Regions from separate parts of the Kitasatospora sp. NPDC008115 genome, predicted to be linked through region 3. Evidence: riboswitches for the same ligand, from Rfam matches in the RefSeq annotation. Region 3 holds a riboswitch; each other region holds the start of a gene.
What was found. A riboswitch is a leader RNA that binds a small molecule or an ion and turns the genes downstream of it on or off. The one in region 3 is predicted to bind cobalamin.

Region 1: it holds a riboswitch for cobalamin, as region 3 does, so the genes downstream of both, ACFZBX_RS16570 (HoxN/HupN/NixA family nickel/cobalt transporter) here and ACFZBX_RS20040 (hypothetical protein) in region 3, are expected to answer to the same signal.
Region 2: it holds a riboswitch for cobalamin, as region 3 does, so the genes downstream of both, ACFZBX_RS29540 (cobalamin biosynthesis protein) here and ACFZBX_RS20040 (hypothetical protein) in region 3, are expected to answer to the same signal.

The regions. Positions count from the first base shown of each region.
Region 1 is NZ_JBIBHU010000011.1:188,654-195,623, forward strand. It holds gene ACFZBX_RS16555 (hypothetical protein) at 1-80, shown strand, start outside; gene ACFZBX_RS16560 (hypothetical protein) at 86-1,771, opposite strand; gene ACFZBX_RS16565 (ArsR/SmtB family transcription factor) at 1,824-2,198, opposite strand; cobalamin riboswitch at 2,281-2,474, shown strand; gene ACFZBX_RS16570 (HoxN/HupN/NixA family nickel/cobalt transporter) at 2,504-3,625, shown strand; gene ACFZBX_RS16575 (M24 family metallopeptidase) at 3,706-4,812, shown strand; gene efp (elongation factor P) at 4,878-5,438, shown strand; gene nusB (transcription antitermination factor NusB) at 5,443-5,880, shown strand; gene ACFZBX_RS16590 (thioesterase family protein) at 6,045-6,884, shown strand.
Region 2 is NZ_JBIBHU010000028.1:49,064-56,033, forward strand. It holds gene ACFZBX_RS29535 (cobyric acid synthase) at 1-1,179, opposite strand, end outside; gene ACFZBX_RS29540 (cobalamin biosynthesis protein) at 1,176-2,162, opposite strand; cobalamin riboswitch at 2,196-2,408, opposite strand; gene ACFZBX_RS29545 (alpha/beta hydrolase family protein) at 2,576-3,691, shown strand; gene ACFZBX_RS29550 (hypothetical protein) at 4,071-5,396, shown strand; gene ACFZBX_RS29555 (CDP-alcohol phosphatidyltransferase family protein) at 5,475-6,353, opposite strand; gene ACFZBX_RS29560 (phosphatidylserine decarboxylase) at 6,340-6,970, opposite strand, start outside.
Region 3 is NZ_JBIBHU010000015.1:49,469-56,438, forward strand. It holds gene ACFZBX_RS20015 (universal stress protein) at 10-900, shown strand; gene ACFZBX_RS20020 (hypothetical protein) at 939-1,226, shown strand; gene ACFZBX_RS20025 (excalibur calcium-binding domain-containing protein) at 1,310-2,002, opposite strand; gene ACFZBX_RS20030 ((2Fe-2S) ferredoxin domain-containing protein) at 2,253-2,654, opposite strand; cobalamin riboswitch at 2,785-2,913, opposite strand; gene ACFZBX_RS20035 (ferric reductase-like transmembrane domain-containing protein) at 3,027-4,013, opposite strand; cobalamin riboswitch at 4,297-4,454, shown strand; gene ACFZBX_RS20040 (hypothetical protein) at 4,679-5,578, shown strand; gene ACFZBX_RS20045 (cysteine synthase family protein) at 5,575-6,597, shown strand; gene ACFZBX_RS20050 (ATP-grasp domain-containing protein) at 6,594-6,970, shown strand, end outside.

The sequences.
Region 1 (6,970 bases), on a different contig from region 3:
CCCGGCCGGCGGAGGAGCTGGGGGTCGCGGCGCCGGCCGACCGCAACCGTTCCCGGCTGCGGGAGTTGCGGGGGCACTGAGCGGGTCAGTCCGGCCGGGCGGTGAAGGCGGCCGTGATGCGGTGGGGGCCGGTGTGCAGGGTGAGGGGGTGCCGGGTGAGGTCGGCCGCCCGGGCGCCGGGGGTGGTCAGCCAGTGGGCGACGGCGGAGCCGAGCAGGAGCGGGTCGAGGCGGGGCGCGGGGGCGCCCCAGGGGCGGTCGGCGTGCGCCTCCAGCAGCAGGCCGGTGGGGAGCCGCAGCAGGTGGCGGGCCGGGCCGAGGGCGGCCACGGCGACGGCGAGGCCGGGGAGTTCGGCGGCGGTGGCGGCGAGCCAGCGCTCGGCGGGCTGCTCGGCGTCGGTCTCGGTGCGGGCCAGGACCTCGGCGGTGTGCCGCAGGGCGAGGCGGGGCTCGTCGGCGGCGACCGCGTGGAACCCGCGCGGGGCGTGGTGGCCGGGGCCGACGGGGTAGCGGCGCAGGTGGACGTCGGCGCCCTCCCCGGTGGCGACGACGTCGTAGGCGGTGGGCCGTTCGGCGGCGAGCGGGACGGGCCGGGGGTAGGGCAGGGGCTGGGGGTCGCCGGGCGGTTCCTCGATGCCGGGCAGGTAGGAGAGCAGGAGGTCGCGCAGCACCCGGGCGGACTCGCCGCGCCGGCCGAGCGAGCGGTCGGTGACCGGGCGCAGGGCGGCCGGGTCCTGGCCGGCCATCGCCTGTTCGAGCTGGGCGAGCAGGTCGCCGTCGGGGTCGAGGGCCGGGGCGGCCTGGCCGAAGGCGTAGCTGGGGGAGCGGGGGTCGAGTTCGGCGGCGCCGGTGGCGACCAGCAGGGTGCGGCGTTCGAGGGCGGCGCCGTAGAAGGTGACCGAGCCGTGGTCGCCGATCACGCAGTCGGCGGCGATCAGGGCGGCCTGCCAGCCCTGGTGCGGCGGGACCAGCCGCAGGCCGGAGCGTTCGGCGGCGGCGAGCAGGGCGCGCGGGTCGTGCCGGGCCCAGACGTTGGGGTGCAGCACGACGGCGACGGTGTACTCGTCGGCGGGCAGTTGTCCGACCAGCCGCAGCGGCAGGCCGGGGTGGCGGCCGAGTAACGAGTGCTCGCTCCAGGTGGAGTTGACCACGACGAGGCGGCGGCCGTCGACGGCGCCGAGGGCGGCCCGGTAGCCGTCGCGGGCGGCGAGGCCGGCGAGCATCCGGTCGAAGCAGGGGTCGCCGACCTCGCGGGCGCGGGGCAGCGCCTCGGGGCAGGCGGCCCGCAGGCGTTCGAACTGTTCGCGGTGGGAGAGGCCGATGACGGCGGGGAAGACCCGTCCGCGGTGGGTGAGTTCGCGCCGGGAGAGGCCGGCGGCGGTCACCGTGTCGCCGGTGGACTCGGGGACCAGGCGGTTGTAGCCGGCGCCGTGCGGCAGGACGACCAGGGGTGCGCGCAGTCGGTGCATCGAGGCGTGGACGGCGCAGGCGACGGCGAGGTCGAACGGCCGGCGGACGGCGTCGCGCCAGGGCAGCACGGTGAGGCCGGGCTGGGCGCGGAGGTAGTCGTCGAGTCCGGCGGCGAACGCGGAGCCGGGGTTGATGGTGACGGCGATGCCTATGCCGTCCTGCTCGCGCAGCAGGGTGAGGACGTCCAGGACCCGGGTGGCGGAGGTGAGGGTGCGGGCCACCGCGAGGACGCGGGCCCGGACGGGCCGGGTGTTCCAGCGGTCGTCGTCGGGCCGGGTCCGGAGCCGGCGGCGGTTCAGCACACCATGATCGTACTGAACGGGTCCCGGGCGGGCGCGGTGTTCGGACGGGGGGTCAGCCGGCTGCCACGGCGGGCGCGTCACCGGCGCACTGGTCGAGCAGGGGGCGCAGGGTGGCGTCCACGAGCCGGTAGCGCACCACGCGCCCCTCCTTCTCGCCGGCCACCACTCCGGCTGTCCGGAGCAGGCGCAGGGCCTGTGAGACGGCGGGGTCGCGCATGCCGGTGGCGACGGCGAGGTCGGTGACGGCGAGCGGGCCGGTGCGGTGCAGGGCGAGCAGGAGGGCGAGCCTGCCGGGATCGGCGAGTAGGGCGAACCGGTCGGCCCAGGTGCGGACGTGGGAGGTGTCCCCGATCGCGGCGATGGCCTCGCAGACCCGGTGGCCGTCGATGGTGCGGTGGCCCGCGCGGTCGGCCGGTACGAGATGCATACGCCCCATTCTGGCAGGCGGGAGGTTGTGATCCTGAACACCTGCGTAGGTGCGCAGCCTTGCATGGGTCGCCCCGGGCCCCTACGGTGTTCCCCGCCGTGGTGCTCGGGAAGACCGGTGACGGACCCTCAGGGGTCCCAGTCCGGAGCGGCCCTCGCCACTGTGATCGGGGGAGAGTGTCCGTACCCACGACGCCACTGGGCGCCTCGCGCGCTTGGGAAGGCGGGTACGGGAGCCCCGTCAGCCAGGAGACCGGCCGCGGCATCTCACGAAGTCATTCCACGAGGTGCTGGAGCGTGATCCGCATGACCCTGCCCGAAACCGCCGCCGCCGCGGCGCCGCCCGCCCCCCTGCCCGCCTTCCGCTGGCGCCGTGAGGACACCGTCCGCACCGCCGGGCTGATGGCCGTGATCCTCGCCATGCACGTGGTGGCGTTCGGCACGCTGATCTTCCTGGTCGCGCCGGAGGAGTACGCGGTGGGCACCCAGGTCTTCGGGGTGGGCCTGGGCATCACCGCCTACACCCTCGGCATGCGGCACGCCTTCGACGCCGACCACATCGCGGTGATCGACAACACCACGCGCAAGCTGATGGCGGACGGCAAGCGCCCCGTCTCGGTGGGCTTCTGGTTCGCCCTCGGCCACTCCTCGATGGTGGTGCTGATGGCCGCCCTGGTGGCGGGCGGCGCCCAGTTGGCCAACACCCTGATGGACGACGAGTCCACCACCCACCAGTGGCTGGGCGTGGTCGGCACCTCGGCCTCCGGTGTCTTCCTCTACCTGATCGGCGCGCTCAACCTGGCCGCGCTGTTCGGCATCCTCCGGGTGTTCCGCTCGATGCGGGCCGGCCGGTTCGACGAGGCCGAACTGGAGGAGCACCTGAACTCCCGCGGCCTGCTGGCCCGCGTCCTGAACCGGGTCACCCGCTCGATCACCCGGCCCGGCCAGATGTTCCCGGTCGGCATGGTGCTGGGCCTGGGCTTCGACACCGCGACCGAGGTCACCCTGATGGTGATGGCGGGCTCCGGCGCCGCCTCCGGCCTGCCCTGGTACGCGATCGTCTGCCTGCCGCTGCTGTTCGCGGCCGGCATGAGCCTGTTCGACACCCTGGACGGCACCTTCATGAACTTCGCCTACCAGTGGGCGTTCTCCAACCCGGTCCGCAAGGTGTACTACAACCTGACCATCACCGGCCTGTCCATCGCGGTCGCCTTCATCATCGGCACCATCGAACTGGTCGGCGTCCTCCATGAGAAGCTCGACCTCACCGACCCGGTGACCGGCTGGATCGCCGAGATCTCCCTGGACAACGTCGGCTACGCGATCGTCGGCCTCTTCGTGGTCGTCTGGGCCGCCGCCATCGCCTACTGGCGCCTGGCCGGCGTGGAGAAGAAGTGGACCCCCGGGCCCACCGGCGGCGCCCGGTAGCGGCCGACCCGGGCCGGTGCGGCGGCCCGGGTGGGGGCGTTCGGCGGGCGGATCGGGGGGCGGGTTCGTAGGCTCGACGCATGGCTGATGCGTACGCGGGCCGCCGGGAGCGGTTGCGGGAGCACTGCGGTGCGTCCGGGGCCGACGCGGCGCTGATCACCCGGGCGGCGAACGTGCGGTACCTCACCGGGTGTCCGCCGTGCGGGGCGACGCTGCTGCTGACCCGGGACCGGGCAGTGCTGGCGCTGCCGGACGACCTGCCGCCGGACGACACCGGGGAGCACCTGATCGCCCCCGACGTCACCCGGCTGCCGGTGGCGGCCGGGACGGACACCGCGCTGGCCGCCGCCTCCGCCGTGGCGCGGCTGGGGGCGGCCGGGCTCGCGGTGGAGGAGCACGACCTGACGGTCACCCGGCACCGGGCGGTGGCCGGGCTGGCCGAGGGGGTGCGGCTGGCGGACGTCGGCCAGGCGGTCGAGCGGCTGCGGGTGGTCAAGGACGAGCACGAGATCGCCGACCTGCGGATCGCCGCCGAGATCGCCGACCAGGCGCTCGGCGAACTGCTGGAGTCGATCCTGGTCGGCCGCACCGAACGGCACCTGGCGATGGAGCTGGAGCGCCGGATGATCGACCACGGCGCGGACCGGGCGGCCTTCCCGGTGTCGGTCGGCACCGGCAGCCACTCCGGCCAGCAGGCGCACCAGCCCACCGACCGGCGGGTGGAGGAGGGCGACTTCCTGACCGTGGTGCTCGGCGCGCGCTACCGCGGCTACGGGGTCTCCACCGCCCGGACCTTCGTGATCGGGGCGGCCCCCGCGCCCTGGCAGGTGGAGCTGCACCGGCTGGTCTTCCGCGCCCAGCGGGCCGGGCGGGAGGCGCTCGGGCCGGGGGTCGAACAGTGCGTGCCCGACCAGGCCGCGCGGGACATCCTCCGGGCCGCCGGTCACACCGAGAGCTCGCCGCACCCGGTCGGCCACGGCATCGGGCTGGAGATCCGGGAGGCCCCGCGCCTCGGTCCCACGGACATGGGTAAACTGGACAGCCGCGTACCGGTCACCGTCGGCCCGGGGGTCCACCTCCCGGGGCGGGGCGGGGTCCGGATCGAGGACACGCTCGTCGTGCGCCCCCTGGATGAGGGCGGGCCCGAGCTGCTCACCATCACCACCAAGGAGCTCCTCGCCCTGTGACGCAGGTGTGCCACAGGACGCGTCCCTTGGTTCCTTGACAGCTATATCCAGGAGTAAGTGCGCCCGTGGCTTCCACGAACGATCTCAAGAACGGCATGGTCCTCAACCTGGACGGCAAGCTCTGGTCCGTCGTCGAGTTCCAGCACGTCAAGCCCGGCAAGGGCCCGGCCTTCGTGCGCACCAAGCTCAAGGAGGTCCTCTCGGGCAAGGTCGTCGACAAGACCTTCAACGCCGGCGTGAAGGTGGAGACCGCCAACGTCGACAAGCGCACCATGCAGTTCTCGTACAAGGACGGCGAGAACTACGTGTTCATGGACATGGACACCTTCGACCAGCTCACCATCGAGCCGGGCGTGGTCGGCGACGCCGCCAAGTACCTGCTGGAGGGCTTCGACGCCCTGGTCGCCCAGCACGAGAACAAGCCGCTGTACGTCGAGCTCCCGGCCGCCGTCGAGCTCGTGATCGCCGAGACCGAGCCGGGCGTCCAGGGCGACCGCTCCACCGGTGGCACCAAGCCCGCGACGCTGGAGACCGGCGCCGAGATCCAGGTGCCGCTGTTCGTCACCACCGGCGAGAAGGTCAAGGTCGACACCCGCGACGGCAGCTACCTCGGCCGGGTGAAGTAAGTCCGTGTCGTCCGCACGCACCAAGGCCCGCACGCGAGCCTTCCAGATCCTGTTCGAGGCCGACCACCGCGGGGTCGACCCGCTGACGGTCCTCGCCGACTGGGTGGCCCGGGCCCGGGAGCCCAAGCCGGACGAGGGCACCCCGCAGGTCGGCGAGTACACCATGGAGCTGGTCGAGGGTTACGTCCAGCACGCCCGCCGGATCGACGAGCTGATCTCGCAGTACGCGGTCGGCTGGACGCTCGACCGGATGCCGATCGCGGACCGCAACGTCCTGCGGCTCGGCGCGTACGAGCTGATCTGGGAGGACCGGGTCCCCGACGCGGTCGTCGTGGACGAGGCCGTGGAGATCGCCAAGGAGTACTCCACCGACGACTCCCCGGCGTTCGTCAACGGCCTGCTGGCCCGCTTCATGGAGCTGAAGCCCGGCATCCGCCGCTGACGCCGCGCGTCGCACGCCGAACGGCCGCCGGACCGGAAACGGTCCGGCGGCCGTCGTGCGCGTTCACCCGGTCGGCGTATGGTGGCCTCTACTCGCCAGTAACCCGGCGTGCCGGCGGCCCCGTGCCCGCCGGCGACCCCCGCAGCGAAGGGCAGGCCACCCCCATGACCACGGCGATCCGCAGCGAGTTCGACCAGGGCATCGCGCTCACCCCGCACCCGGACGAGCCCGGCCGCTACGACGGCGAACTCGGCGACGGCTGGCAGATCGGCGGCGGCGTCAACGGCGGACTGCTGCTGGCCGTGGCCGGCCACGCGCTCTCGCTCGCGCACACCGCCCGCCCCGGGGGCGCCGGCCACGCCGACCCGGTCTCGATCAGCGGCTACTACCTCTCCTCCGCCACCCCCGGCCCGGCCACCGTGCGCACCGAGGTGATCCGCACCGGCCGCGGGCTGTCCACCGGCACCGCCGCGCTCAGCCAGGACGGCGTGGAGCGGCTGCGGGTGGTCGCCACCCACGGCGACCTCGCCGCCCTCGACGGCGAGGTGCGCACCAGCGCGGTCCCGCCGCAGCTGCCGCCGCCGGACCAGTGCATCGGCGTCGAGCACGCGCCCAAGGAACTGCTCACCCAGGCCGCCCTGTTGGAGCGCTTCGACATGCGGCTCGACCCGGCCACCGTCGGCTGGGCGCTCGGGCAGCCCTCGGGCACCGGCCGGATCCAGGGCTGGTTCCGGCTCGCCGACGGCCGCCGGCCCGACCCGCTGCTGCTCCTGCTCGCCGCCGACGCGCTGCCGCCGGTCACCTTCGACCTCGGGATGCCGGGCTGGGCGCCGACCGTCGAGCTGACCGTCCACTTGCGGGCCAAGCCCGCGCCGGGCTGGCTCCGGCTGGTCCACGCCACCCGGAACCTGGCCGGCGGGTACTTCGAGGAGGACGCCGAGGTCTGGGACGAGACCGGCCGCCTGGTCGCCCAGGCCCGCCAACTGGCCCGCGTTCCACACTAGAGGGCGGCGTGAGCGGGCGTGTACGGCGAGTGACGAGTGCGCCGTGCGCGGGGTGGGTGCGCGGGGCGTGAGCGGCGATCCGCACA
Region 2 (6,970 bases), on a different contig from region 3:
CTCGTAGCCCTCGACCCGCTCCCCGAACGCCTCGCCGACGGGCCGGCCGAGCACCTTCTCCGCGCCGAACCGCACCCGGGTCGGCAGCAGCCCGAGGCCGTCCACCGATCCCGCCTTCGACTCGACCTCGTCGACGATCGAGTGCGCCAGCATCTGGTAGCCGCCGCAGACGCCGAGCAGCGGCCGCCCGGCCGCCGCCCGCGCCTTGAGCACCGGTTCCAGGCCGCGTTCGCGCAGCCAGGCGAGGTCCGCGACGGTGGCCCGGGTGCCGGGCAGCACGACGAGGTCGGCGTCGGCCAACTCCTCCGGGCGGGTGGCCCAGCGGACCAGCACGCCGGGCTCCTGGGCGAGCGCGTCCAGGTCGGTGAAGTTGGACAGCCGGGGGAGGCGCAGCACCGCCACCCGCAGCACGTCCGCGCCGAGCGGGCCGCGCGCGGCGGTCCGGTCGACGACGGTGGACAGGTCGAGCGAGTCCTCGGCGTCCAGCCACAGGTCCGGCAGCATCGGCAGGGTGCCGAGCACCGGACGGCCGGTCAGCTCGCGCAGCATCTCCAGGCCGGGGGCGAGCAGCCGCGCGTCGCCGCGGAACTTGTTGACGAACCAGCCCGCCACGTGCCGCTGGTCCTCCGCCGACAGCAGCGCCAGCGTCCCGTACATCGCCGCGAAGACGCCGCCCCGGTCGATGTCGCCGACCACGACGACCGGCAGCCCGGCGGCGGTGGCCAGGCCCATGTTGGCGATGTCGCGGTCGCGCAGGTTGATCTCGGCGGGCGATCCCGCGCCCTCGCAGACCACCACGTCGAAGCGCCGGCGCAGGTCCGCCAGGCACTCCAGGGCGCGCTCCAGCAGCACCGGCTTGCGCTCGCGGTAGTCCAGCGCGCCGACCTCGGCGACCGGCCGGCCCAGCAGCACCACCTGGCTGCGACCGTCGGCTCCGGGCTTGAGCAGCACCGGGTTCATCGCCGCCTCCGGCTCCACCCGGGCCGCCTGTGCCTGCATCGCCTGCGCGCGGCCGATCTCGGCGCCGTCGGCGGTGACGAAGGAGTTCAGCGACATGTTCTGCGCCTTGAACGGCGCGACCGCGACACCCTGCCGGGCCAGCCAGCGGCAGATGCCCGCGGTGACCACGCTCTTGCCGGCGTCCGAGGTCGTCCCGGCGACCAGCAGCGCCTTGCTCATGCCCCACCCCTCCGATTCCTGATCAGCGCCGCCCGGAGCAGCAGGTGCCCGGCGACGGTCGTACCCAGGGCCAGCGCGCTCACCCGCCGGGAGAGCACACAGGCGCGTTCGATGTCGTCCACCCCGACCGGCCGCAGCTCCCCGCCCAGCACGGGACGGTGCTCCACCCTCGCGCCATACCGCAGCGTCCCGCCCAGGCGCACGCCCACCGCGCCCGCGAAGGCCGACTCGGCCTGACCGGCGTTCGGGCTGGGGTGCGCCGAGCCGTCGCGCCGCCAGACCCGCCAGGCGGTGCGCGGTTCGGGGGCGGCGGCGACCGTCAGCAGCGCGGTCAGCCGCGCGCCCGGCCAGCCCGCCAGGTCGTCCAGCCGCGCCGAGGCCCAGCCGAACCGGGCGTAGCGGGGGGAGCGGTGACCGACCATCGCGTCCAGGGTGTTCACCGCGCGGAACGCCAGCAGGCCGGGCGTGCCGGCGACGCCGCCCCAGACCAGGGCGTTGACCACGGCGTCGGCGGTGTTCTCGGCCACCGACTCGACGACCGCGCGGGCCAGCTGCCGCTCGTCCAGTGCGCTCGGGTCGCGCCCGCACAGGTGCGGCAGCCGCTCCCGGGCCGCCGTCAGATCGCCCGCCGTCAGCGAGCGGCCGATGGTGCGGGCCTCCCGGGTCAGCGAGGTGCCGCCGAGCACGGTCCAGGTCGCGGCGGCGGCGAGGGCGGCCCGGCCGAGCGGACGGCGGGCCAGCAGCCGGTCGGCGGCGAGCGCGCCGGCCGCGACGGTGCCCACGGCCAGGGCGGTGAAGGCGGTGCCGGCGGCCCGGTGGTCGCGCCACAGGAGGCGCTCCAGCCGGCCGGCGGCGGAGCCGAAGCCGGCCACCGGGTGGCCGCGGCGCGGGTCGGCGAACCGGGCGTCGGCCAGGTAGCCGGCGACGGCGCCGGCGCCGAAGGCGGCGGCCCGGCCCAGCGGGCGCACGGCAGGGCGCAGCATCGCGTGCGTGTCCTCACTCAGGGTCCGCGCCCTGGATCGACGAACCGGGGGCGAGAGTCTCCTGGCTTCCGGGTCGTACGCGCGATCCGGGCCTTCCAGCGGCTTCTGACGGCCCGCCGTGGCGTGTTCCGGTCGTGCTCCCCGGTGACAGTGGCGGGACCGCGCCGGACTCGCACCGGCTTCCTCTGCATGCCTCCGTATTGGCTGAAGGATCCCATCACGGGCCCGAACCGGGAGTCAACCGAGGTCGTGGAGGGTGTTGGTCACACGCCGGGCCACCCCGGCGGACCTGTGTGACTTTCCTCCCGGAACTACCCGGACGGCCGTGTCCTGCTGGCTTCCCCCCGCCCGCGCGAGTGGACTGAGGGGTGGGTCCAGACACCGGGCCGGACACCGAGCAGCGGGGAGCGAGTATGCGTTGGGGAATCGCGGCCACCGTGGCGGCCGCCGCCGTCGGCACCGGGGCCGCCGTCCTGGTGATCGGCCGCAGGGCGTCCGAGCGGATGGTCCGTCCGGCCGGGAGGGACCGCGCCCGGACCGGCCCGGTGCTGGTGCGCGGCCTCGGCGCCGGTCGGGCCACCTTCACCCGCACCGCGGTGAGCGAGCGCCCGGGCCGCTGGGCCGTCGAGTGGGGCGAGGACGGCCACGCGGTGGTCGAGGAGGTCCTGGAGCTCGACGAGAAGGACGTCACCCGGCGCCTGGTGCGCGCCGACCGCGGCACCCTCACCCCCGGTACCGAGGTCCGCTTCACCCCGCGCGTCCACCTCGGCGACCCGGCCCGGGCGCTCGGCCTGCCGTTCGCCGACACCGCCGTCGAGGGCGAGCTGGGCGCGATGCCCGCCTGGCGCCTGGACGGCAAGCGCGGCACCTGGGTGGTCCTGGTGCACGGCCCCGACGCCGACCGGGCGCAGACCCTGCCGGTCCTGCCGGAGCTGCAGCGCCTCGGCCTGCCCGCCCTGGCCGTCACCTACCGCGGCGACGCGGGCGCCCCGGCCTCCCCGGACGGCCTCGGCCACTTCGGCGAGGCGGAGTGGCGCGACGTCGAGGCGGCGGTGCGCACCGCCCTGGAGGCCGGCGCGGGCCGGGTCGTCCTCTACGGCTGGTCGCTCGGCGCCACGATGGCCCTGCACACCGCCGCCCGCTCGGACCTCGCCTCCTCGATCAGCAGCCTGGTCCTGGACTCGCCGGTGCTGGACTGGCCGGCCACCGCCCGCCGGGGCGCGGCCCGCTCCGGCTTCCGGGGCGCGGCCGCCGAACTCGGCGCGCTCGCCGCCCAGGGCCGCACCGGCGTGGATCTGGCCGACTTCGCCCGCCTCGCCGAGGGCACCGACCTGCGGGTGCCCACCCTGGTGCTGCACGGCCCCGACGACCCGGTGGCCCCGTTCGCCGCCGCCGAGCGCCTCGCCCACCGCCGCCCGGACGTCGTCAACCTCCAGGCCTTCCCCGGGGGTGACCACGCGGCTCTCTGGAACACCGCCCCGGACCGCTACGCCGAGACCCTGCGCCGCTGGCTCACCCCGTTCTGCTGACCCCCTCCCGCCCGGCACTCACCCCCGTCGCGTCCGGAACGCGCGGCACACCCGGTTCCACCTGGCATGGACCCGCCACAAAGATCAAGCCAGCCGGTTTGGCCTCTGTTGCCCGATCTTGTCGAGCCCCCGCGCCCTCCGCCCGCCCCGCGCGGACAACCGGATGTGACAGATGGCCGGTACAAGGGGAAGACTGCTCGACGTGACGTCTCGGAATCCGCGCGACCGTGATGCCCCGCTCCCGCCGACGATCGGTACCGGTGCGACGGTGACCCGTCTCCCCGGAACGGCCCACCGCCCCGCCGGCGCCAGGCCGGGGGCCCCGGGCGTACCCCGCCGACGAGGCCCCGCCCCCGCACCCGGCCGTGGCCGGGTCCCCGTGCCGGAGGGCTTCCCGGCCCCCGCCGAACTCGCCCCGCTGGCCCGCCGCATGCTGGTCGACGCCGTCCGGATCGCCCGCTGGGCCGGCGATCTCGACGAGGTCGACAAGCGCGGCGAGCTGCTCCCCGACGACGCCCGCGCCGCCGGCCGCGCCCTCGCCATGACGGTGGGCGCCGCCGCCAAGGCGTGGGGCCAGGCCCTGCTGGTCGGCCTGGTCGAGGCCCGGGACGGCGGTGCCGGCCCCGGCTGGCGCCTGCACGCCTGGGAGCACGACGACGAGGCGGTGGTCCGCGGCTGGTCGGCCCTGTTCGACGCCTGGACGCTGCTCGCCCCGGTGCCGCCCGCCGCCCTGCGCGGCGTCTTCGCGGTGCTCGCCGGGCAGGCCGTCGACCAGGCGCCGCAGCTGCTCTCCTTCCTCCACCTGGTGGACGGCCCGGTGGCCGACGTCGAGCTGCTGGAGCTGCTCAGGCGCGGCCTGGACGAGCGCCGGGTCGGCGGCGGCGAGGGTGCCTTCGGCCTCTCGCCCGTCCCGCACGCGGCCTCCGCCGTCTCCGCCGTCCGCGGCACCTGCCGCGAGCCGCAGATCGACACCCCGGCCGCGCCCGCCGACGTCGCCGCCGTCCTGGACTGGATGCTGGACGGCCTGGCCGCCGTCGGCGCGCTGGCCCGCCGGGACAACGCGGCCGAGCTCTCCCCGCTCGGGCACTGGGCGGTGCGGGCCAAGCTGGAGGAGATCTGCACCGTCGCGCAGACCGCCGCCGGCCACATCGAGCAGAGCGCCCTGGAGCTGCTCAGCGCCTGCGCCGACTACTCGCCCGGACCGGCCCGCGCCGAGTACCGGGCCTGGCTGGCCGCCCGCCCGGCCGACCGGGCGGTGGCCGAGCTGCTGGAGGCCGCGCAGGGCGAGGACGCGCTGGTGCGCGGCCTGGCCTTCGAGGCGCTGCGGGTGGCCGGCGTGACCGCCGAGCAGGCCGTCCGGGCCGTCGTCGACGAGGCGGTGCTGCGCCCCTACGCGCTGCTCTGGCTGGCCGAGCGCTCGGACGAGGGGGTCTCCCCGGCCGATGTGCTGGGCGCGGAGGACGCCGCCTGGCTCTGGGTGGACACCGCCGCGGCCGTGCTCGACCACGGTGAAACGGAACTGCTCGTCGGCCACGTCGAGGGCGCCTCGGCCGGCGACCCGGTGCGGCTGTTCGCCCGGGCCCGGCAGTCCGGGCACCCGCGGGCGGCCTCGGTGCTGACCGCCGTCTCCGGCGTCCACCCGGACCCGGGCGTGGCCCGCGCGGCCCGCCGCTCGGCCTTCAGCGTCCACCGCGGCGGCGCGTAGCCGCCCGCGCGCACCGCATGCGGAAGGGCCCGGCTCCCCGAGGGGAACCGGGCCCTTCCGCATGCCCGAGGAGGGACGTCAGCCGATCCGCGACTCCGCGCGGCGCGCCCGGACGTCGCCGACCTTCTGCCCCACCTTGCGGCGGATGACCAGCAGCGGCGCCATCGCGGCGAGCGCGATCTGCGCGAACGCGCCGATGTGCAGCAGGTTGTCGCCGCCCGGCAGACCGGTCGCCCAGGCCGCCAGGCAGCCGATCGAGACGACGATCCAGCAGAGCGTCGCGGTGGCCAGCAGACCCTGCGGCTTCGGGTACTCGATCCGGCTGACCATGAGGTACGCCGCGCCGAAGATGGCGAGCAGACCGGGCAGGAACGGCGGGTCGAGCAGCACGATGGCGATCACCGTCATGGCGCCCATCGGGCAGGGCATGCCCTGGAACACCCCCGGCCGCATCTTCACGGCGGAGAAGCGGGCGAGCCGCAGCACCACCGCCAGCAGCACGGTCAGCGCGATCAGCGCGGAGAGCCGGCTGTTGGAGCCGGGCGAGACCATGCCCCAGACCGCGACGAAGTAGGCCGGCGCGATGCCGAAGCTGATCAGGTCGGCCAGGTTGTCGAGCTCGGCCCCGAGCGCGGAGGAGCGCAGCTTGCGCGCCACCAGCCCGTCGAACAGGTCGCACATCGAGCCGATCAGCAGCAGCGTGACCGCGGTGGCGGCGCTGTGCTTGTCCGGCGCGGCGTCCGGGTTGGTGATGTGCGGGACCAGCACCCCGGTGGTGATCGAGTAGATCGCCAGGAAGCCGCAGACGGCGTTCCCCAGGGTCAGGAAGTCGGCGGTGGACAGGTGCTGCGGCGAGCGCGGCGCGCGCAGCTCGCGGTCGCGGGCCCAGCGGCGGCGGCGCAGGGCCGTCTCCTCGTCGTCCAGGCCGACGATCGTCTCAGGATCAGTCACGGTCAAGGCGTGTCACCCCGGCGGTGGTCTTCTGGCCGACCTCGACGCCGACCTCGACGCCGGCCGGCAGGTAGGTGTCGACCCGGGACCCGAACCGGATCAGACCGATCCGCTCGCCCTGCTCGACCTTGGTACCGGCGTCCACGTACGGCACGATCCGGCGCGCCACGGCGCCCGCGATCTGCACCATCTCGATGTCGCCGAGCTCGGTGTCGAAGTGCCAGACGACCCGCTCGTTCTGGTCGCTGTCCTTGTTGAACGCGGGCACGAAGCCACCGGGCACGTGCTCGACGGAGGTCACGGTGCCGGGCAGCGGGGCCCGGTTCACGTGGACGTTGAGCGGGCTCATGAAGATCGCCACGCGGGTCCGGCCGTCCGGCCACGCGTCGATGCTCTGGACCACGCCGTCGGCGGGGGAGATCACTCTGCCCGTGCCGATCTCACGCTCGGGGTCGCGGAAGAACCACAGCATGCCGGCGCCGAGCGCACAGGCGGGTACCGCCGCCAGGGCCCACGCGCCACTGCGCCGGGTGAGGGCGGTGGTCACGGCGGCCGTGGCGAGGGTGGGGACGAACCAGGGGGTGGCTCCGCGCGCGATGGACACGCGGGGCCGACGACCGGCC
Region 3 (6,970 bases):
GAGGCCGCCGTGAACGAACCACCCGCCACCGACGGACCCGCTGCCGCCGGACCGGTCCTCGTCGGGTTCGACGGTTCACCCGAGAGCCTCGCCGCCACCGGCTGGGCGGCCGACGAGGCGCGGCGCCGCGGACTGCCGCTGCACCTGCTCCAGGCCTGGCCGTGGCCGAAGACCGATGTGCTCGGCACGGACGAGGTGATCAGCCGCAGCCGGCGCCGGCTGGCCGACCGGGAGGCGGAGCTGCGCGCGGAGTTCGCCGGGGGCGAGGTGACCTCGGCCCAGGTCTCCGAGGACCCGGTCGAGGCCCTGGTGACGGCCGGGCGCACCGCCTCCCTGCTGGTGCTCGGCTCGCGGGGGCTGGGCACCGTGCACGGCTTCCTGGTCGGCTCGGTGAGCCACCAGGTGCTGCGCCGGGCGGCCTGCCCCATCGTCCTGGTGCGCGCCGTCGCGGAGGGGAGGCCCGCCCCGGAGGGCCGGGAGGTCGTGGTGGGCGTCGACCTGAAGCACCGGTGCGACGCGCTGCTCGCCTTCGCCTTCGAGGCCGCCGGCCTGCGCGGGGCGCCCCTGCGGATCGTCCACGGCTGGGAGCCGCCGATCGGCAGCGAGTACATGGCCTCCCCCGCCGTCGACGGCAGCGCGGGGGACCTGTCGGCGGTCGACCGGGACGGCATGGACGCCCTGCTGGCCACCTGGCGCGACCGCTACCCGAAGGTCGAGGCGACCACCGTCCTGGTGCACGCCCCGCCGCCCGCCGCCCTGGTCGAGGCCTCGGCGACGGCCGGGCTGGTGATCGTGGGCCGGCCCGCCCGGCGGTGGCCGCTCGGTACGCACCTGGGCCCGACCGCACACGCCGCCGTCCACCACATCGGCTGCCCGGTCGCCGTCGTCCCGCACGCCTGAGCGCCGCCGGGCAGGCCCCGGCCCTGCACGCCGGGAGCGTGGACGGGAGCGGCGGCACCAGCGGGTTCGCCGGGACCGGCCGCCTCGGCGAGCCGGCGCACGACGAGGTGCTCGCGGCCTTCCGGCACGTGGTCGAGCGCGCGCACCACGCGGGCAAGCCGGTGGGGACCCTGGCCGGCAGTGAGCGGCTCGCGGAGATCGCCAGGGCGGCGGGCTGCCGGTTCATCGCGGTGGGCACCGACGTCGGACTGCTCACCCGCGGGGGCGCGCAGCTCCTGAGTGCCCACCGGCCCACCGACCGGCCCGTCCGGCCCGCCGTGTACTGAACGGGTCCGCAAGGGAAGGTCTCCGACTGACCGTCAGGCTTGATGTTCGGGCCGTCCGCCGTCGGCGGACGGCCCGACAGCGGCTACTTCTCGCAGGCGATTCCGTCGCCGTCGCGGTCGAGCGCCGAGCGGTAGCCGGGGTCGCCGCGGTGGAGCGGGGCGGCGCCGGCGGCCTTCGCCTCGTCACAGTTCCGGTAGGAGGCCGCCGGGCGTTCGGGGGTCGGCTCGGCGGCGGGGGTGGTCCGCGGCGGCGCGGGGACGGTCGCCACCGGGGGTTCGGCAGGCCGGACCTGAGGCGCCGTCGGCACGGGCGGGGTGGTGCGGTCCGGCGCCGGGACGGGCGCGGGCGCGGCGGAAGTCGTGACCGGAGCGGGAACGGGGGTCTGGACGGGCGGCTGAACGGGGGGCGGCGTCGGGACGGCGGTGACCGCCTCAGGCGTGGGGACGGCGCTCGGGCTCTCGGTCGGGGTGGCCGAGGCCGACTCGGTGGGAGTCGGAGTCGGAGTGGGCGAGTCGGTGGGCGCGGGCGTGGTGACGGTGGCCACCGGCGCCGCCGGGTCCTTCTCGGCCGGGCCGAGGATCGCCCCGAGCCAGAAGAAGGACATGAACACGCACCACACGGTGAGCAGCACCTTGAGGGCGACGTGCACCCGCCGCGACCGCCACAGCAGCACGGCGGCGACCGGCGGGAGCAGGATCAACAGGGCGATCCGGACCAGCCGGTTGCCGGTGGTTCGCGGCTGCGGTGGGGTGGGCGGCTGCGGGTTCGGGTGCACGCGTAAGGTCCTCGGGTCGTCGGAAGATCTGACCGCCGCACAAGGCCCGGGCGGTCCGGAGAACGATGATCGTATCCGCCCGGACCGGACGCCGATGACCACTGCCATGGACCGTCCCCAGCGGCGTTCACCCCTTCCGGCGACCCGGTCGCCGATGTGTTCGAACCGGCCGCGCGGGCCCGGCGGACGCCTCGGGGCGCAGTGCCACGGCTTCGCCACAGAAGTGGCGCCGGGCCGGGCCCGTCACCCGTCACCCGGCGCCGGAAACCCGGCCGGCCGGCCGGCCCGGTGCGGGGAAGACGTGACGATCCAGCAGCGGCGGGCGCGGGGCCACCCCGGGCCCGCCCGCCCGGATCCAGTCGGCAACCGCCTCCGTCGCGGCCGGGTCGTTGACCAGGCCCAGCCAGACCGGCCGTCCGCCGGCCGCCCGGCCTCCGGCGGACGGCCGGACCACGATCACGTTCGCCTGCTCGCACACGTCCAGGCAGGCGGAGATCCCCACCGGGGCGACCTCGCGCAGTCGCGCCGTCTGCGCCGCGTGGTCCGCGCCGGCCACCTTGACCGTGCCGCAGCAGCAGTCCCGGCAGACCACCACCCGGCAGGGCACCGCGCCGGGCGGTTCCGCCGCCTCACCGCCCGTGACGGCTCCCATGCCGACTCCCGTACCGGCGAGGGCTCCGCCGACGGCTTCGGGCCTTCCGAGGTCCATGAGGTCGGGCACGCCGAACCACCCCTCTCTCCGGGGAGATCCGCCCCGGGCTCCAACGAGGAGGCGACGCCGTGAGTCTCCTGGCTCCCGGGTCGCTGCTCGTCCCGGCCTTCCCGCCCCTTGCGGGGGCAGTGGCCCGTGCGGGATCCGCTCGCCGGTCACAGTGGCGGGACCGCGCCGGATTTCCACCGGCTTCCTCGTTCCGCCGTCGCCCTGTCGCCGATCATCATCCCATCGGAGCGGCCGCTCGCCCAGCCCACCTCCGGACCGGCCGGCGGCACCCGTGCGGCCGGCGGTACTCCCGCGGACGGCGGGTCAGCCGGTGCCGCCGGCCTGACCGACCGAGGCCGGCGGAGCCGGCGGACGGGCCCGCCCGCCGTCGTGGCCGGACGCCGCCACCGCGATCAGGGCGACCACGACGGCCGCCACCGCCACCCGTCCGAGCGCCCGCACCACCCAGGCCGGCAGCGACCGGGCCCCGCCCCGCCCCGGCGCACCCAACCGCTCGGCCCGCCGGGCCGGCCGCAGCAGCCGGACCAACAGCAGGACGGCGAGCGGTACCTGCAGCAGCCACAGGACCGTGCGCGGCCACTCGCCGAACCACACGTTGGTCCCGTAGAGCAGGGTGTGCCAGACGCTCAGCACGTAGACGACGACCACGAAGCGGTGCAGCCGGCGCCAGGTGTTCGGCCCGATCCGGTGCCGCACGTAGAACAGCAGGCCGAGCGGCACGGCCAGGTAGAGCGCGCCCTGCCCGAGCGGGATGGCGGTCCGGCCGGTACCGGAGTCGTACCAGCCGGGCACGAAGCTGTCGGCGAACCCCGACCAGAGCCGGTCGCCCCACGCCGACTCGGCCTCGTAGCGCACGAGTTCGGCCGCGAACAGCAGCGCGTGCGCGAACATCAGGGCCGTCGTGGTCAGGCTCGTCGTGCGGTGCCAGCACTCCAGGGTCTGCCGGGCGACCGGCAGCCGGGCGGGCCGCGGACCGGACAGCAGCAGCCCCAGTACCACCGTCCCCCAGGCCCACAGCAGTCCCGACCAGCCGAACGCCTGGCTCAGCAGGTACATCCAGTACGTGCGCGAGTCGTCCATGAACGGCATGACCGCCACCGTCGCCGAGGTTCCGGCGTCCATCCGGACGTACAGCAGCACGAACACCGCCGCGGTGACGCCGACCGCCGCGCCCGCGTCGGGCAGCGCGGCCCGCAGGTCGGCGCGCAGGGCGACGCGTTCGGCGGGCCGCCTCCCGGCGGCGGGCGGGGCGTCCGGAGCGTCGTCCCCCGACGTCGTCTCAGGCAGCATCGTGGACCTTCCGGAACGGCGGGACACCTTTTGACGGTGTACAGCAGACGATGGGTCGAACAAGTGTGGCGGAGGGCTTCCGGCTTGCCGAGCCCGTATCCGGCCAGAGTGGCACGTGGACCGGCGGCCCTTCCGTCGCAGCGCCCCGACGCCCCGGCCCGCGGACCGACCGCATTCGGACAACCGCCCGCACGCGCCCTGCCACCGGAGCGCGAGCCCCCGTATGCTCATGACCGCAGCCGGTTCGCGCCTCCCGACCGACCGGACTTCGGCGGCGCGACGCAAGAGGGAACCCGGTGGGAAACCGGGACTGTCCCGCAGCGGTGAGTGGGAACGAAAGCCGTCATCAGCACTGGGCCTGGCTCCGCCCCGGCCCGGGAAGCGACGGCCGGTAGGTGTGCGCCGGTCCTTCGGCGCACCGGCCCACGAGTCCGAAGACCTGCCGCTGCGCCCGCACCCCCACGTGCGGGCTGTGCACGGTGACCTCGTGGACTGGGTCGGCGGTACGGACGGCTGCGCGGCGTGCGACGACACGCCGTGCCCTCCTCCTCCGGGTCATGACACGGGGCTCGGAACGAGGAGAAGGACGTGCCCGTGACCGCGCGAGTTCCGCCCGCCCGCACCGGGCGCCGACCGGCCCGCCCACCGGCGGCACGGGCGGCGCGATGGTGACCCCCACCGGAGGGGCCCGGCCCGCCCCACCGCCGGGCGGCACGCTCTCCGGTGTCTGCCACGGCACCCTGGGCGAGCTCTACCAGGGACCGCTGCACGCCGGTCCCCGCCCCGACATCGCGGTGGTGTCGTTCCCCGTCGACCGCCACTCCTGGGTGCACTTCACCCCGGGGACGGACCCGCCGGACCCGCTGCCGCTCGGGGCGAAGGCCGCGACGGCCGCCCGGCTGTTCCTGGAGCGCTTCGGGCTGACCCTGCCGCCGGGCCGCTGGTGCGTGCACTCCGAGCTCACCATCGGGGTGGGCATGGCGAGTTCGACCGCCGACATCGTGGCGACGCTGCGCTGTCTGTTCCGGATCTTCGCGCTGCCGTACGACACCGGGGTGGTGCTCGCCGTGCTGCGCGAGATCGAACGGGCCGACAGCGTCTTCCTCGACGAGTTCGCCCTGCACCTGAGCGGCCGGCACCGGGTGGTGCGGCGGCTGGGCACCGGCATCGGCTTCCACACCGCGTACATCACCGAGCCCGGGACGGTGGACACCGCCGCCGTCACCGACCTGCTGCTCGGGCACTACCGGCGGCACGGCGAGGAGTACCGGCGCTGCCTGACCGACCTGCTGACGGGCTTCGCCGCGGGCGACCCGGCCGCCGTCGCGCGGACGGCCACGGCCAGCGCCGCGCTCTCCCAACTGGTGCTCCCCAAAGGGACGTTCGACGCGCTGCTCGCCCACCGCGAGGAGTTCGGCGCCGACGGGATCTTCGTCGCCCACACCGGTTGCCTGATCGGCTACCTGCTCCCCGAACGCCCGGACGCCGCGCTCAAGTCGGACCTGTCCGCGTTCTTCCACTCGCTCGGCCACCAGTGTTCCTTCGCCCAAGGAGGCTACAGGTGATCCACCCCCACATCGCCGACGCCCTGAAGGTCCCCGATCTCGTCCGGCTCACCGACGGCCTCGTGCTGGTCCGGTTCGAGTCGATGAAGATCTACTCGGCGCTCGCCGCCGTCCGCCACCTGCTGGAGCGCGGCACCGTCCGCCCCGGGCAGACCCTGGTGGACAGCTCCAGCGGCATCTACGCCTACGCGCTGGCGCTCGCCTGCCACCGGCACCGCATGCGCTGCCACATCGTCGCGTCCACCACCGTCGACGCCACCACCCGCGCCCAGTTGGAGATCCTCGGCGCCACCGTGGAGCAGGTCGTGCCGTCCCGGGACCTCAAGCTGGACCAGGAACTGCGGGTGCGGCGGGTACGCGAACTGCTCGCCGAACACCCGGACTGGCACTGGATGCGGCAGTACCACGACGACGTCCACTACCTCGGCTACCACGAGGTCGCCGACCGGATCACGGCCGCCTTCCCCGGCGCCGCGCTGACCGTCGTCGGCGGCGTCGGCTCCGGCGCCTCGACCGGCGGGGTGGCGACCCGGCTGCGCGCCTCCGACCCGTCGGTGCGGCTGGTCGGGGTACAGCCCTTCGGCAGCGTCACCTTCGGCAGCCAGCGGCACCACGACCCGGAGGCGATCATCGCCGGGATCGGTTCCTCCATCGTCTTCGACAACGTCCGCCACCACCTCTACGACGGCATCCACTGGCTGGACTTCACCCACGCCATGGCGGGCACCGTCGCCCTGCTGCGCGACCACGCCGTCTTCGCCGGGCTTTCCACCGGCGCCGGCTACCTGGCCGCGACCTACGAGGCGCGCCGCCACCCCGACCGGCTGCACCTGGTGATCGGTGCCGACACCGGCCACCGCTACGTCGAGCGCGTCTTCGCCCGGCACGCCGAAGCCCCCGACCCGGCCGCGTTGAAACCGGTCGAGGTCTCCGCCCCCGAGGAGATGTCCATGCCCTGGTCCACGATGGCCTGGCGGCGCACCGCGTGCCCGCCGCACCCCGAGGAGCGGGCGGCATGAGCATCGTCTGCCTGGAATCGCTCACCTTCGGCCTCGGCCACCTGGTGCGGGCCGCCGACGCGCTCGGCGAACGGCTGACCCTGCTCACCCGCGACCGCTCCTACTACACCTACGAGTTGGAGCGGCTGCCGGCGGACGCACTGGACGTCGTGGAGACCGACACCTTCGACGTGGACGGGCTCGCCGCGCTGCTGCAGCGCTCCCCCGGGCCGCGCGGCCTGATCAGCTCCACCGACACCTGGACGCTGGTCGCCTCCGAACTCGCCGAACGCCTCGGCCTGCCCGGCCTCGACCCGGCCGTCCTGCGGCTGACCCGGGACAAGTCGGCGGTGCGCCGCCGGCTGTACGAGGCCGGGCTGACCCGCGGCCGGGC